DNA from 3 places in the Vibrio bathopelagicus genome. Region 1 is predicted to be linked to each of the others. Evidence: riboswitches for the same ligand, from Rfam matches in the RefSeq annotation. Region 1 holds a riboswitch; each other region holds the start of a gene.
The links. A riboswitch is a leader RNA that binds a small molecule or an ion and turns the genes downstream of it on or off. The one in region 1 is predicted to bind thiamine pyrophosphate.
Positions count from the first base shown of each region.

Region 2: another riboswitch for thiamine pyrophosphate. It lies ahead of thiD (bifunctional hydroxymethylpyrimidine kinase/phosphomethylpyrimidine kinase); the one in region 1 lies ahead of thiC (phosphomethylpyrimidine synthase ThiC).
Region 3: another riboswitch for thiamine pyrophosphate. It lies ahead of thiB (thiamine ABC transporter substrate binding subunit); the one in region 1 lies ahead of thiC (phosphomethylpyrimidine synthase ThiC).

Region 1 is NZ_CP062500.1:3,569,475-3,572,755, reverse strand. It holds gene IHV80_RS16025 (multicopper oxidase family protein) at 1-1,071, shown strand, start outside; gene crcB (fluoride efflux transporter CrcB) at 1,172-1,555, shown strand; TPP riboswitch at 1,618-1,716, shown strand; gene thiC (phosphomethylpyrimidine synthase ThiC) at 1,846-3,281, shown strand, end outside.
Region 2 is NZ_CP062501.1:1,564,631-1,567,911, forward strand. It holds gene IHV80_RS23245 (ABC transporter ATP-binding protein) at 1-297, opposite strand, end outside; gene thiD (bifunctional hydroxymethylpyrimidine kinase/phosphomethylpyrimidine kinase) at 287-1,180, opposite strand; TPP riboswitch at 1,278-1,389, opposite strand; gene IHV80_RS23255 (DMT family transporter) at 1,488-2,405, opposite strand; gene IHV80_RS23260 (helix-turn-helix domain-containing protein) at 2,482-3,222, opposite strand.
Region 3 is NZ_CP062500.1:3,236,721-3,240,001, reverse strand. It holds gene mpl (UDP-N-acetylmuramate:L-alanyl-gamma-D-glutamyl-meso-diaminopimelate ligase) at 1-1,263, shown strand, start outside; gene IHV80_RS14425 (flavin prenyltransferase UbiX) at 1,301-1,924, shown strand; TPP riboswitch at 1,968-2,087, shown strand; gene thiB (thiamine ABC transporter substrate binding subunit) at 2,141-3,133, shown strand; gene thiP (thiamine/thiamine pyrophosphate ABC transporter permease ThiP) at 3,232-3,281, shown strand, end outside.

The DNA of each region.
Region 1 (3,281 bases):
GTTCCCTTCTTAAGTCAGCCACCGATCATGCCAGACGAAACATTCATTTATGAGTTTACACCGCCAGATGCTGGCACATTTTGGTATCACCCACACATGAACAGCGTTAAACAACTTGGCATGGGCTTGGTCGGGCTCATTATTGTCGAAGAGAGTACGCCAGTTCAGTTCGATGAAGAGCATGCTCTGATGCTTAAACATTGGCATATCGACAAACAAGGTCAGTGGAAAGACTTGATGATCCCTCGCCTCAGCGCTCGTATGGGCACGCAAGGAGAGTGGAGTAGCGTCAATGGAATACATGAACCTATCTATCAATTGAAGCAGCACGCAACGACTAGGCTGCGTATCGCGAATGTTGATAACACGATTACCTATCCGATTGCTATTGAAGGGGCAGAAGCATGGGTCATTGCCATTGATGGTAACCCTGTAAAGACACCTTATAAGCTGACTCAACATAAAATTGGCCCGGGTATGCGTGTCGATCTTGGGCTTATTGCTCCCAAGGTGGGTGGGCGAGTGAATGTCCTTCAAATGAAGGGACGTTTTCCTTTTTCCTTGTGTGAATTTGAGGTCGTAGGCTCAACGCTTATAGAAGGCCAAGCACTTCCGTTATTACCTCTTAATCCTGTGCCTAACTTAGATCTCGTCAACGCAGAAGAGATCGATTTTGTGTTTGAGTGGGAAGGTGCGGTATCACCGGTATCTAAAGATGGGAAGTTCATGCCTAAGTTTTGGCTCACTAATAAGCGTGCATGGGAGGGAATGAGCAAAGACAATATTCCAGAGCCATTGGCGACTTTAGAGTTAGGTAAGACTTACATATTCGATCTTAAGAACGTCACTCAATATCATCACCCGATTCATATTCATGGTCATACATTTACTGTATTGGAACTTGATGGTAAAAAAATTGAAGAACCTTTCCATACCGATACAGTGTTACTTGGAAAAAACGGCCGAGCTAAAGCTGCATTTGTTGCAGACAACCCAGGACGTTGGATGTACCACTGTCATGTAATTGAGCACATGAAAACGGGACTAATGGGATATATTGAAGTTAAGTGACACCTGTAACGTTTGATTTTTGCGCATGAATTCTAAGTTTCTACCCTCGCTTTTATCGGCGGTAAAGCTAGAATATAGGGACTGTTATTTGGGAGGATTCATGGGTCAGTTATCTATTTTAGGTTTTATTGCCATTGGTGGCGCATTTGGTGCTTGTTCGCGCTATTTGATTTCAGAGTTATGTGTGGTGATGCTCGGGCGTGGTTTTCCTTATGGTACGCTAACCGTTAACGTGATTGGCTCTTTCATTATGGGCTTGCTCATCGCCGCATTCGAGAATGAGATGGTTGCGACAGAACCATGGAGACAGATCATCGGTCTTGGTTTCCTTGGAGCACTGACTACATTTTCTACATTTTCGATGGATAACGTGCTTCTTATGCAGCAGGGCGCTTTCTTTAAGATGGGACTCAATGTGCTACTCAACGTGGTTCTCAGCATATCAGCAGCATGGATCGGCTTCCAACTTTTGATAAAGTCTTAAAACTTTCTTACGATTTGTTAACAACTCGGCTTGGTTTATCCAAGCCGTTTTTATATACTCGATCGAACTTGTCGGAGTGCCATATGGCTGAGACCGTTAACTCGGGATCCGTTGAACCTGATCAGGCTAATACCTGCGAAGGGAACAAGAGTAGATATCTAACTAGAATCCTTCTAGAGATCTATCTCCAGATCACAACTGTATTTCTTACCGTGATCCCTCTTGTAGCATCTAATCCGTCAAGCATTTTTATCCCTATAAATAATGGCTAAAAGCCAAGGAAAAATGCTATGTCGAGTCGTAAACAAGCAAGACTGGAAGCGAAGAATTTCATTGATTCTTTATCCGTACAACCTTACCCAAATTCAAAAAAGGCTTACATCCAAGGATCTCGAGAGGACATTCAAGTCCCTGTACGAGAAATATCACTTGCTGACAGCCTAGTTGGTGGCACCAAAAAAGAGCCTGTATTCGAACCTAATGCACCCATTCAAGTTTACGATACCTCAGGTGTTTACACAGACCCTACACACGAAATAGACCTGTATAGCGGTCTTCCTAAGTTGCGAGAGCAATGGATTGAAGAGCGTGGTGATACGGAACTGTTAGACGATGTAAGCTCTGTTTACACTAAAGAACGTTTAGAAGATGAATCCCTAGACGACCTTCGTTACGGAAACCTACCTAGAATTCGTCGCGCGACAGACAATCAATGTGTTACCCAACTGCATTATGCTCGTCAGGGTATTATCACTCCTGAGATGGAGTACATAGCGATACGTGAGAACATGGGACGTCAGAAGTTCGCTGACGAGCAACTTAACCACCAACATCCTGGCCATAATTTTGGCGCAAACCTACCGAAAGAAATCACCCCTGAGTTCGTACGTAAAGAGGTTGCTGAAGGTCGAGCTATTATCCCTTCAAACATCAACCACCCAGAATCAGAACCTATGATTATTGGCCGAAACTTCTTAGTGAAAGTGAACGCCAATATCGGTAACTCTTCAGTAAGCTCTTCAATTGAAGAAGAAGTTGAGAAGTTAGTATGGTCAACCCGCTGGGGTGGCGACACCGTAATGGACCTTTCTACTGGACGTAATATCCACGAGACTCGTGAATGGATCCTGCGTAACAGTCCTGTGCCGATTGGTACGGTTCCTATGTATCAAGCGCTTGAAAAAGTGAATGGCGTTGCTGAAGACCTCAATTGGGAAGTGATGCGCGATACCTTGATTGAACAAGCAGAGCAGGGCGTTGATTACTTTACTATCCACGCAGGTTTGCTGCTTCGTTACGTACCTATGACGGCTAAACGTGTGACTGGCATTGTCTCTCGTGGTGGATCTATTATCGCGAAATGGTGTCTTGCACATCATCAGGAAAGCTTCCTATACACACACTTCCGCGAGATCTGCGAGATCTGTGCGAAGTACGATGTTGCTCTGTCATTAGGTGACGGCCTACGTCCTGGCTCGATTGCAGATGCCAATGATGAGGCTCAATTCTCTGAGTTACGCACTCTCGGTGAGTTGACTAAAGTGGCTTGGGAATATGACGTTCAGGTGATCATTGAAGGCCCTGGACATGTACCTATGCATCTTATTAAAGAGAACATGGACGAGCAGTTAGAGCACTGCCATGAAGCGCCTTTCTATACTTTAGGTCCACTGACTACAGATATTGCGCCGGGTTATGACCATATTACCTCTGGTATTGGTGCTGC
Region 2 (3,281 bases), on a different replicon from region 1:
ATTGTCGATAACCGACAACCACGGCAGTAACAAATCTTGTTGCGCCATGTAAGCAATACGATCGGTTAAAGGCAGTTCATCAGACGTTGCCAATGTGCCCTGCCATTCCACCTTGTCATCCAGTAAGCCTGCCAGATAACGCAACACAGTCGTTTTTCCGCAACCACTTCGACCCAGTAATACCGTCCACTTACCCGCGTTTATGCTCAGCGATAGCCCTGATAAGGTTGCATGTTCACTATCGCGATAACGCAAGGTGGCATTGCTGAGTTGAACCCCAACCGTATCAACGGACATTACTATGTCCAGCGAAGAAGTGGTTTACAGGGCCATGGCCTTGACCGACTTGCAACTCATCAGCATGAGCAATCGCGCGAGAAATGTATTGTTTGCCGAGATCAACTGCCTCTGCCAGCGTATTACCTTGAGCCAAGAAAGAAGCAATCGCTGATGAAAGCGTACAACCAGTACCGTGAGTGTTTTTAGTCGGGAAACGCTTCGCGCTAATCAAAGCAGACGTGGTTGGTAAAATCAGCAGGTCGTTACTGTTTTCATCTTTCTCCAAGTGACCGCCTTTTAGCAGGACTGCTTTAGCACCCAATGCGCGTAGGTCTTCAATCATGCCCTGCATTTCTGCTTCGCTTTCAGGCACGGCTTTGCCGGTAAGTGCTGCGCCTTCTGGCAAGTTAGGCGTAATGATGTCTGCGAGCGGAATCAGCTCTTGTTTTAACGTAGTGATAGCCGAGTTTTCTAGAAGAAGGTCGCCACTGGTTGCCACCATTACAGGGTCGATCACCAAGTGTTTAGGTTGGTATTGTTTGATTTTGTCTGCGACGACTTTGATGATTTGCGAATCCGCCAACATGCCGACTTTTACAGCCACGATATTCAGATCGGTAAACACTGCGTCTAGCTGGCTAGCGACATGCTCAAGTGGGATTGGAAAAATGGCTGATACGCCTTGGGTGTTCTGAGATGTAATCGCGGTAATTACCGAACAAGCGAAACTACCGGTTGCAGACATGGCCTTAATATCAGCTTGAATGCCCGCGCCGCCGCCACTGTCAGAACCCGCAATGGTCAAAACAATCGGAGTATTCGTTCGAACCAAACCATCAGCAGAGTGCCGTGAAACTGAAGCTTTTGGATTTAAATCTTTTGAAATAGAACTGTGTGTCATTGTCGCTCCTACTATCTTACAAAACGTAGGAGAACGAACACCGATCGAAGGAGAAGTCGCAATAAATTCATGAAGGGTTTTCATGAGAGCAGACGTAGATCGAGTGCTTATAGTTCCCTACGCCAGTGTTAACTGAATCAGGTTCAACGGGTCTCGATTAACGATCTCAGCAAACACCAAATAAGGTATATGCCCCCCGACTATTGATAACGATAGTAACAGCACTCTCACAGCTGAGATACTGATTTTCTTCAAATATAAGAATTACGCATGAAAAAATTTCAATTAGGTTCAACTAAACAAACACTTATAGCCTTCCTTTAGATGGCTTCGACTGTATAAACAAGCACAGCACAATCAGAGACATACCAAGCCAGCCTGTAAAAGGAATCAGCTCGCCGACAACGCAGACCGCAAGTACCGCTGCAACTACCGGTTCAAACAGAGTAAGTAGATTGGCACTGCTCGCGGTGACATGGCGTAAACCAAAACTGAACGCGACATAACCCAAACACTGCGGAATGAACGTCAAATAACTGATGACTAATACGTTGGTCTGCGAGGAAAACAGATTCTCACCAGTAAACCAGAGCGTTGGCAGCAACAGCATCGCGCCGAGACCAAAAATACTGCCCATCGCCGCTTGAGACTCAATATCTTTGTCTATCAGTGCTTTTGTCGCCCAAGAATAAATGGCGTAACACAACCCAGCAACAAGACCTAAAGCTATACCCAATAGCTTTAGATCATCACCTGATTCATGCGCCGATGAAGATTCTGAAAACACTAACAACCCAATACCAACCACACCAATCGTAAAGCTAGTGAGCCAACGTCGGTTGATATTATTCTTTTTGCTGATAAGACACTCTAACAGTGCAGAAAAGAAAGGCGCGGTAGCAATCGAAACGACTGTACCAATCGCAACACCAGATAACTTCATAGATGAATAGAAAGCCAAAGGATAAACCGCCAAAGCCAGTGCACTCACCGCTAGCAATTTCTTGTTCAGCAAAAGCTTGTCGAGTGCGGATAGGATCTTTCGAAACGCTAAACCCGCTTGCAGCAAGCCACCAACGCCCATCGAAAACGCACCAATCGCTAATGGGCTGAGATCAGGTGCAAAGCTTGCGGCAGTGCCTGTCGTGCCCCATAAAACAGAAGCAAACAGTATTGCTAAAGTACCCGTTTGGAATTCGTTAACGCGATTGATGGCGAGATTCATTACTATTACCTAGTTTTTTTCATTTCTGAATTAGATAATAGTGAAGATGCTTTAAAATTAGTTTGCAGAACGGACGCTATTCTTGTTTTGGAAGACTCTCTTTCATCGAGCCTAGAAACGCCCTTGGGGACATTCCAAAGTGCTGAGAAAAGCGGCGACTGAACGCAGACACATCAGTATACCCAACGTTTTCAGCGATCAATTGGACAGGCAAATCGGTATGGGTCAACAAGGCTTGCGCTTTCTCCATACGATATCGAGTGATGTATTTAAGCGTACTGATACCCAGGCACTCTTTAAATCGTTTCTTAAACTGCGTTGGGCTCAAGCACGCTGTTTCTGCAAGCTGTGAAATAGAGAGTGGCTGAGCGTAATTATCCGCAATGAGCCTTTGCACCGCGCGAATACGTGGATCGATGCTTTTGCTTACTTGTTGTTGCTCTAACAGCAGTGAAAATACGTCCAAGATTGATGACTCAATACCACTGTCTACTTGATATTCCAGCTGCTTCTCAACAAATAACAAGAAGCTCATCAAAGGCGGTGTTATCGTGAAAACCGAGAGCTCATGCTCTAACAAGTGCTGTGGCAACTCCGCCATATCCGCGACAATAAACCGCGCCGCTTCATCCGCTTTAAATGCATGCGCTGTCGTTACCGGAATCACCACACATTCGCCCACGGCCACTTTGCCGACATATCCCACCATTTCGATATTAATACTGCCTTGGATCGGCAATACCAATTGATGATGGTCATCATGTGCATGGGTATTAAATTGCTTGGTGTAAGATCGAATACTTAAGCTAGATTTCATGAGCAACGCCGGAGTACATTTCGCTAGGTTAGAGTAAGAGACACAACGTTACATTATCA
Region 3 (3,281 bases), 330 kb from region 1:
AATGTTTACCCTCCAATGAGCACCTTGTTGGAGTCTCAGGGGATAGAGATTATTGAAGGGTTCGACCCGAGCCAATTAGAACCAAGACCTGACTTAGTGGTCATTGGTAATGCGATGAGCCGTGGTAACCCTTGTGTAGAGTATGTATTGGATAACAACCTTAGATACACTTCCGGGCCGCAGTGGTTGCAAGAGTTCTTGCTGCATGACCGTTGGGTTTTGGCGGTATCGGGAACGCATGGTAAGACAACAACATCGAGCATGCTGGCATGGATCCTTGAAGACTGCGGTTACGCGCCGGGCTTCCTTGTGGGTGGTGTGCTAGGTAACTTTGGTATCTCTGCTCGCCTTGGTGACAGCATGTTTTTCGTGGTGGAAGCCGACGAATACGACAGTGCTTTCTTTGATAAGCGATCTAAGTTTGTTCATTATCACCCAAGAACGTTAGTGATGAACAACCTCGAATTCGATCATGCGGATATCTTTGATGATCTTGAAGCGATCAAGCGTCAGTTCCATCACTTAGTTCGCACTGTGCCAAGTAATGGCCGTATTTTCTCACCGAAGCAAGATATCGCGATACAAGATGTGTTATCTCGTGGCTGCTGGAGTGAAACTGAGTTGAGTGGTGAACTCGGTGATTGGGATGCCAAGAAATTAGTTAAAGACGGCTCTAAATTTGAGGTGTACTTCCAAGGTGAATGTGTTGGAACCGTCGATTGGGATTTGGTTGGCGATCATAACGTCAGCAATGCTTTGATGGCGATTGCCGCAGCACGACACGTGGGTGTGAAACCTGATCTCGCTTGCGAATCGTTGGCTACCTTTATTAATACCAAGCGTCGCTTAGAATTTAAAGGCGAAGTGGCAGGCGTTTCTGTCTATGACGATTTTGCTCATCATCCTACAGCGATTGAACTTACGCTGGGCGGTTTACGTAATAAGGTCGACACGAAAAAAATCATTGCCGTTTTAGAGCCTCGTTCTGCCACCATGAAGCGTGGTGTACACAAAGAAACTTTGGCTGATTCGCTCAAGCAGGCGGATTCTACCTACTTATTCCAGCCGGATAACATTGATTGGTCTGTACAAGACGTTGCCGATGCGTGCCATCAACCCGCACACGTGAGTGATGACATGGACGCATTCGTTGCTAAAATTGTCTCAGAGGCACAAGCGGGCGACCAAATCTTGGTAATGAGTAATGGTGGCTTTGGTGGTATTCACCAAAAACTGTTGGATGCGTTGGCACTCAAAGCTTAACCGATCCAAGACCTTATAATTTGAAGTAATTGAGAACATGACAAAACACGATAAAGCTATAACCCTCGCTTTCACAGGCGCATCTGGTGCGCCTTACGGACTGCGTTTACTTGAATGCTTATTGGCGGCAGATTATCAGGTTTATTTACTGATATCGTCTGCAGCGCGAGTGGTGTTGGCGACAGAGCATGAACTTAAGTTACCTGCTGGGCCTGACACAGCGAAACAAGTTTTGGTGAAGCATTTAGGTTGCGACCCAGAAAAGCTGGTGGTGTGTGGCAAAGATGATTGGTTCTCTCCGGTGGCCTCTGGTTCAGCAGCGCCGAAGCAGATGGTGGTGTGTCCATGTTCTGCGGGAAGCTTGGCTTCAATTGCTCATGGTCTATCAGATAACCTGATCGAGCGAGCAGCTGACGTAGTTATGAAAGAGCGAGGCCAGCTGTTATTGGTGGTTCGTGAGACGCCATTTTCTACGCTGCATTTAGAGAACATGCACAAACTCTCGACCATGGGCGTGACGATCATGCCTGCTGCTCCGGGTTTTTATCATCAACCTAAGTCGATCGAAGACCTAGTCGATTTTATGGTGGCGCGCATTCTGGATCATCTTGGTATCGAGCAAGGTTTAGTGCCACGTTGGGGTTACGATCAACGTAATTGATCCAAACTTGATAGCTTATTGTTAAAATTCGAATTACAATTCTGAACACTCATCGGGGAGCGAACCATTCAAATAATGAATGCGAGCTGAGATCAAGTAAGCGCTTGGGACCCGTAAACCTGAACCAGATAATGCTGGCGTAGGAATTGAGTTAGGAACAACTTCTACCGTTCTCCTCCCTCAAACCTGTGCCGCTCAGACCATGGAGAGCGTCCAGTGAAATTCACATTAACAACCCTTGCTGTTACAACAGCCATCTCTTTTTCTGCCGTTGCTGCAGACAATACTCTAACTGTATATACCTATGATTCTTTTGCTGCCGATTGGGGCCCTCGCCCGGCCGTTGAAAAAGCATTCGAAGAAAAGTGTGGCTGTGATGTGAATTTTGTCGCGCTAGAAGATGGCGTGTCTATTCTTAACCGCTTGCGTCTTGAAGGTGGTAACAGTAAAGCAGACATCGTGTTAGGCCTAGATAACAATCTAATGGCTGAAGCGAAAGCGACGGGCTTATTGGCTGAGCACAGTGTTGATACGTCATCAGTGACACTTCCTAACGGTTGGAACGACAGCACCTTTGTTCCTTATGATTTTGGTTACTTTGCGTTTATCTATAACAAAGAGAAATTAGCAAACCCGCCTAAGAGTTTGAAAGAGCTGGTTGAGCAACGTGACGACCTCAAGGTTATCTACCAAGACCCGCGTACTTCAACGCCGGGTCAAGGCATGATGCTATGGATGAAGTCTGTTTACGGTGATGAAGCGACAGCGGCGTGGAAGAAGCTCGATCAGAAAACGGTTACTGTGACTAAAGGTTGGTCTGAGGCTTATTCTATGTTCTTAGAAGGCGAGTCGGATTTAGTCTTGTCTTACACGACTTCTCCTGCTTACCACATTATTGCAGAAAGTGATTCTAAGTACGCAGCAGCAAGCTTTGAAGAAGGTCATTACACTCAAGTGGAAGTGGCAGCTAAGGTCAAAGGCAGCAAGAACGAAAAGCTGGCTGATGAATTTATGGCATTTATCCTAAGTGATGAGTTCCAATCGGCGATGCCAACGGGTAACTGGATGTACCCAGTTACTGACATCGAACTACCAAAGGGGTTCGAGCAGTTAACGGTGCCGCAAAAAGCTCTGAGCTTTACGCCTGAAGAAATCGCCGCTAAGCGCAAGCCTTGGATCCGAGAATGGCAGAGTGCACTTACTTTTTAAAAAATGAGCTTTCTAACTTACTTTAAAAATTAGCTTTCTGTATTTAAAGGTTCGTTCGATATACTTTGAGCGAACTATTTACGGTAACAAATCAATTTATGATAAAGAAAACACCTAAGGTCGGGATTTGGGTTGCGATACTCATTGC